3 regions of the Pseudoalteromonas rhizosphaerae genome follow, and region 1 is predicted to be linked to each of the others. Evidence: predicted binding sites of a transcription regulator. Region 1 holds the regulator's gene; each other region holds the start of a gene.
What was found. Region 1 encodes LexA, which represses DNA repair genes until DNA is damaged. Its sites were predicted from a motif close to TACTGTATNNNNATACAGTA; they were not measured.

Region 1 (2,207 bases):
TGATTAATTGGCAACACCAAAGGTTTATCAACTTCAAGCAGGTAATTAGGGTTTTTATTTGCAAGATTAGTTATTTCATCTTGAGGTGTAGCAAGCATTGAATAAAACTCAACATCTTCACCCATGTACTCATAATGCCATTTCCATTGAGAACCAGTAATTTTAATCGTGAGATCAGCTTTACTAGCATCTTCCATTGCAATCAAAGTTTTTGTCGCAGGAATTGCCATACCAATTAAAATCACAAACGGGATTGCCGTCCAAAGGATTTCAACTTTAGTACTTTCATGAAATTGGGCTGGTTTTGCCCCTTTAGATTTACGGTGGTGGATCAGTGCCCAAAACATCACGGCGAACACGATGACCCCAATCACACAACATATAATAAATATTGTCATGTGCAGCTGATAAACATCATTACTTATATCTGTTACGCCCTTACGCATATTAAACTGGCTATTAGCCAATACTTGCTGCGGTAGAACAAACAATATAAGCCACAAGGTAGAGCTCAATTTACCCATGTGACGGCTCCTTTAAATGCTATTGCAAAACGCAAAGCGAAAAGGCGGCACAGCTTTATTCGCGCCAATTCGTTATTTTTTATTGTTACTGAATATTAACGCAACCCTAAATTATGCTATTGAGCAAAATTGTTAGACTTTTAAAGTAGCTGTTAACACAGTGTATTAACCAATTAGTTAAAAAATGAACAATTAGCAAGTTTTAAGAGCAATTTAATTCTTTTTTGGTGCATAAATAACAGCTAAAAATCAGCGCGTTATTTTGTAATTAGGGATAATATTAGAGGGCTAAAAGTAGCTGACAAGTAGATTTGATAGGGCTTAGGACGCTATAGCTAAGTATAAAATCTAGCCATTAAAGCGGTAAAAAATTAAATGCACCAAACTTCACCAATTTGGTGCAAAATATAGATCAAAAAATTTACATCCAATCAGCGTTGCGGATCACCCCAACAGCTAACCCTTCAATATTGAAAGATTCATGTTCAAGATCCACTTCAATCGGTGAAAATTCATCATTTTCAGCATGTAAAAAAACTTTTTTACCTGCTTTTTCAAGGCGTTTTACTGTTACATCGTCATCAACACGGGCAACCACCACTTGGCCATTTTCAGCAACTTGAGTGCTGTGTACAGCCAATAAATCGCCATCCATAATACCAATGTCTTTCATACTCATGCCTTGCACACGCAGTAAAAAATCAGCAGCCGGTTTAAACAAGAGTGGATCTATTTTGCAATGACTTTCAACATGCTGCTCTGCCAAAATAGGCTCACCAGCGGCAACTCTGCCTATTAGAGGTAAACCAAGTTGTTCCGGCTCATCCTCTTCAACTAACTGAATACCTCGACTAGCACCGGGCTTCATTTTAATAACGCCCTTTTTCGCTAATGCCTTTAAATGTTCTTCCGCTGCATTAGCACTTTTAAAACCTAACGTTTGCGCAATCTCAGCACGGGTTGGCGGCATACCGGTATCTTTAATAAAAACTTTAATAAGTTCGAGAATTTGAGCTTGGCGATTCGTTAATGGGCGCATACAACTGGTTTTCCATACAGTACATTTAACTGTGAGTATATACAGTTATCTGAAAATCGCAAATATAAATTGGCTTAAAATCGCGCCGTTAATAACAAGCTCATACTATTTAAACCACTTCCAGAATCAAGCGCAGATCCAAGACCAAACTTTAATGCTACATGTTGATTAAACCAATATTGCGTTTGCAGTTCATAGTTGTCTTTTAGATTTTTCTGATTCCGAATATTGGCAACGACTCCCACTGACCATGCTTGATTTACATAATAAACCGCCTGCCCCTGCACATAACGATAACGCCCTGCCAATTGCTTTAGCTCTAAATCCCAACCTTGATTGCTAACTATATTTGTCCAACGAACATAAGGAGCATAAGTCCATTCAACCGCGACTCTTTCATTATCTTTGCCAAACCACATATCATGGCGCTCTAAGCGACTGTAATATACATTGAACCCTAGTTGTAACTGCTCATTCATTTGCTTACCAACAGCGGCACTCACTAAATAATCAGTATTTTGCCAATAGCTATTATCCTCACAGAGGCGCTGCGCGCTGGCACTAATAACTAATCCTGCGGGACCATAGATGGCAGCATCGGCATTTAAATAGCTAAAATCATCATTAGCAAACCCACCAATAGC
Region 2 (2,207 bases), 1.9 Mb from region 1:
TATTAGCAATAAGTGCGTCAGATGCGGGCTCTATAACTGCATTATCACTAAATGGCGTGAATAAGTCATTACCCCAATCTTTTAATCGGTCTTTCATTTCAAGTACCAGGCGCTCTGCGGTTTTTTTACCTACACCTGGCAGTTTCACTAAACTGGTGGCATCTTCGTTATTCACACAGCTAACAAATTGCTTAGCCGACATCCCTGAAAGTATTGCTAATCCGAGCTTTGGCCCAACGCCATTGGCTTTTAATAGCTCTCTAAATAATGCTCGCTCAATTTTATTATTAAAGCCAAATAATAACTGGGCGTCTTCTCTTACTACAAAATGAGTATACACAATGGCATTTTCGCCAATGTTTGGTAAATCATAAAAACACGTCATCGGCATGTTAACTTCGTAACCAACACCGCTTACTTCAAGCAAAATTTCTGGCGGTTGTTTTTCTACTAAGATGCCATTTAAGCGACCTATCATGTTATTTCCTTAATCGTCCTCTAACGGTTTTACTGGCACTGCCCGCTAGTTTTATTAAATTTTGATCGGAATGAGCATGGCATATCGCAATGGCTAATGCATCGGCTGCATCCGCTTGCGGTGTGCCTGGCAATTTTAAAATATTTTTAACCATATGCTGCACTTGCGATTTATCGGCACCACCGTGCCCTACCACCGCTTGTTTAATTTGCCGCGCCGAGTATTCAAACACCGGTAACTCAGCCATTGCCGCACCAACAATTGCAGCTCCTCTGGCTTGGCCTAATTTAAGAGCTGAATCAGGATTATGCGCCATAAATACTTTTTCAATGGCAAAATGATCGGGAGAGAATTGTTCGATTAGTTGACTGATCCCCTGATAAATCATTTTTAATCGAATAGGAAACTCGTGATCGGCCAGTTTTATACAACCGCTGCCTAAATAAGTAAATTTAGCACCTTGATGGGCAATCACCCCATAACCGGTTAATCGTGAGCCAGGATCAATCCCTAAAATAATAGCCAATACTTGCCCAATCAGTGTAAATAGTTAAGTACGCTAATAATGCCAGAGCACTGTATAAATTACCAGTGCATTATTGGCATAAAAAAGCCCGTAAAAACGGGCTTGTTTAATTGCTAACCTTTTAGGCTAAAGAGCGTAGTAACCCTTGAGTATTTTTACGCATGGTTCTAGCTATCATAAAGTAGCCCAGTGATGCCACAAACACACCACCCACTAATGGTCCAATAAGCCAAATATGCGGGTGCAGCTTACCTGCTAAGTCAAACATCTCACGTTGCACTATTAATAAAGCCACATCACTGACCAACGCAGCGACAAAACCAGCAGCGCTGCCCAGCAATAAAAACTCATATAAAGTGGCATTTTTTATTAGCCGCCCTTTGGCGCCTAAGGTACGCAATATGACAATTTCCTGCATCCGTTCACCAAGGCTTGCTTGCACTTGCGAAATTAAAACCAAGCCACCACACATCACCACTATCGCCAGTACAAATCCAATTGCCAGCGATACTTGCGAAATAGTAGAGCGTATTTGTTTGACAAAGCTGTCAACGTCGATGGCGTTGATTGTCGGGTAGGCACGTAGTAGCTCACTAAAGTCGCGTTTTTGATCGGCTTCGATACGCACCGATGAAATATACGTCGCAGGAAAATCAGCCAGTACATCAGGACTTAATATAATAAAGAAATTAGGCTTTAAAGTAGCCCAATTAACTTTACGAACACTGGTGATTTTGGCATCAAATGACTGGGCGCCAATCAAAAATGTTAGCGTATCACCCAGTTTCACATCTAAACGCTCTAGCATAGATTCTTCGATCGATGCTTCAGCGGTGGCATTGTCGGCAAACCACTGCCCGTCTATGATCTCATTTTGCACAGGGACTTGCTCTAACCATGTAAGATTTAGTTCACGGCCAATACCTGCGCGTGCTTCTTCGTCTTTCTTCTCGTTGTCTTGCAATGAGACTTCGCGAGCAACTAATTCACCATTAACAGCGTTTACGCGACCACGAATAGTCGGATAGAACTCAGATACTTGAATATTTTTTTGCTCTAAAAAGCTTGTTACGTCTGGCAATTCAGTTTCGGTTATATTTACTAAAAAAGCATTCGGCGCGTCGCTTGGAAGTTGCGATTGCCAATCTGCGATCATATCGTTTTTCAGCACCACTAAAAATAACAATAGCTTTATTGCCAACG
Region 3 (2,207 bases), 1.3 Mb from region 1:
CCAATACCAAATGGGCTTAGAGCCATGCATTATGTGTATTTATCAACGTACTGCCATGCTAGGGTTACTAGCCGCAGGGTTAGTCGGCGCAGTCAGACCAACCAATTTAATTTGCCGTATAACAGCATTTTCAGCATGGGCAGTTGCTAGTATTTGGGGTTACTTAATTGCACGCCAACATATTGATATGCAAACGACAACCGATCCCTTTGCGTTTAGCTGCGAATTCGAGCCTAATTTTCCATTACCATTACATGAGTGGATGCCACATTTTTTTGCTGCGACAGGAGACTGTGGCAACATCGATTGGCAATTTGCAGGGTTAAGTATGCCAGCATGGATGGAGATCATTTTTGCGGTATTTACTCTGATACTGATAAGCGTTGTAGTAAGTCGTTTAATAATTAAAAAGTCGCTGTGATGATTGCATTATTTTCAAGTCAAGTAACGCAATTAAAATCGTTTAAAATACGTCAACGTCAGCAAATAATTGCGATTGCAGTGAGTATGTTAACTCCAATGCAAAAAATCAGTTTGCGTATTATAAAGCTGATTTTATTGATCCCAGTATTTCTATCATTAGCGTATATCGAAGGTTGGCTGTTACTTCCTGTATTACTGGTGGCTGGGTTAAGTTACCCGTTGTTAACCACCCCTGTTGAAATTCAATTCTCTAAACACTATTTGAGCAAGGCTATAAAGCAATTTGAACAGGGCGAATAATTCGCCCTGTAGTTTTTTAAAATGTAACTTTGCCATCCAGTTTAGCGACTAATTTATCGCCAACACCTTTCACCTGCGCTAGATCTGCAACAGACTTAAATTTGCCTTGCTCGGTACGGTAATCAACTATCGCTTGTGCTTTTGATTTACCAATACCTGGCAGCTGGGTAAGCTGCTCGACTGTTGCTTGATTAACATTGACTAACTGAACTTTACCCATACTTTCAGTAGCTTCGGTTTTAGTTACAGCAGCACCACTAGGCAATGATATAGCCAAGCCAAGCACTACGACTATTAAAGTTAAAAACTTCATGTTTCTCCTCCATGATGTCCATACGTGGACTCAATTAATAGTTGACTTTAATGCCTTCACTTTTGGACTACTTCCAAATAAAGTCATACTAAAAAAGTGCGACTATTTAAATAAAGTAAAGTTGTACCTCTTTGTCAAATCCTAATAGTAAAAAATAAAAATGTTCACTTGCAAAAAGACCAATAAACAATTACTGTACATAAAAACAGTAATCAATCAAGGTGAACTTGTTATTCACCAAGCAAATTGGCAGGAGAAATCATGGCTGTTGTTGTTAAATATGTTGTAGAGAGAAACGGAGTCGAGCGTATGACGTTTACTACTAAAAAAGAAGCTGACGCGTATGACAAAATGCTTGATATAGCAGAGTCGCTTGAGGTTATGCTTGAGAAAGTTGATGTACCACTAAGCGAACAACAAATCGAATCGCTCGCACTTGAGATTGCTAAAAGTAAAGACGACTTTATGAATGTACTTAAAGGCGGCAAAGAGGCAATACAGAAAGCACCAACGGCGAAAGTAAAAAAAGAAAATGTAGCGTCTATTAAAGCCAGCACTGATAAAGAAGCAAGCTAAAAAATCATAAGTTAACTAACTAAAAAAGGGCAATTAATTGCCCTTTTTTAGTTATAAAAATTACTACTCGTTATAGCCCTCGTTCAACTTCATCAAATAATTCGGTGATCTCTTTATTTGGTGGCGCTGTTGATAAGCTCACTGTAATGATTGCAATTGTTGCAAGTATAAAGCCCGGTATAATTTCATAAATGATACTGCTGAGACTCTCTCCATTTATGGTGATTGGCGCATATATCCAGATCAACACTGTCCCTGCACCCACAACCATACCACTGATCGCACCTTGTAGATTCATTCGCTTCCAATATAAACTAAGTAATACTAACGGGCCAAACGCAGCCCCAAAACCTGCCCACGCATTACTTACTAAATCTAAAATAGAACTGTCGCGGTCATAAGCCAAATAAATAGCAAATAATGCAACGAGTAGTACACTAATTCGACCAACTAAAACCAGCTCGGTTTGTGATGCATCACGGTTTAAATAAATTTTGTAGAAGTCTTCAGTCAAAGAGCTTGAACAAACCAATAACTGAGATGAAATAGTACTCATAATCGCAGCTAAAATAGCAGCAAGTAAAAAGCCGGCAAT

Region 2: a site for LexA is predicted at 1,053-1,072, ahead of ruvC (crossover junction endodeoxyribonuclease RuvC). Genes of this name have one in related genera too.
Region 3: a site for LexA is predicted at 1,228-1,247, ahead of PVK79_RS17615 (YebG family protein). Genes of this name have one in related genera too.

The regions. Positions count from the first base shown of each region.
Region 1 is NZ_CP118496.1:102,256-104,462, forward strand. Features, by position in the region: gene coxB (cytochrome c oxidase subunit II) at 1-524, opposite strand, end outside; gene lexA (transcriptional repressor LexA) at 946-1,563, opposite strand; gene PVK79_RS00535 (hypothetical protein) at 1,638-2,207, opposite strand, start outside.
Region 2 is NZ_CP118496.1:3,576,336-3,578,542, forward strand. Features, by position in the region: gene ruvA (Holliday junction branch migration protein RuvA) at 1-478, opposite strand, end outside; gene ruvC (crossover junction endodeoxyribonuclease RuvC) at 480-1,004, opposite strand; gene PVK79_RS15375 (ABC transporter permease) at 1,126-2,207, opposite strand, start outside.
Region 3 is NZ_CP118496.1:4,086,241-4,088,447, forward strand. Features, by position in the region: gene dsbB (disulfide bond formation protein DsbB) at 1-421, shown strand, start outside; gene PVK79_RS17605 (DUF6170 family protein) at 421-723, shown strand; gene PVK79_RS17610 (ComEA family DNA-binding protein) at 740-1,036, opposite strand; gene PVK79_RS17615 (YebG family protein) at 1,298-1,612, shown strand; gene putP (sodium/proline symporter PutP) at 1,683-2,207, opposite strand, start outside.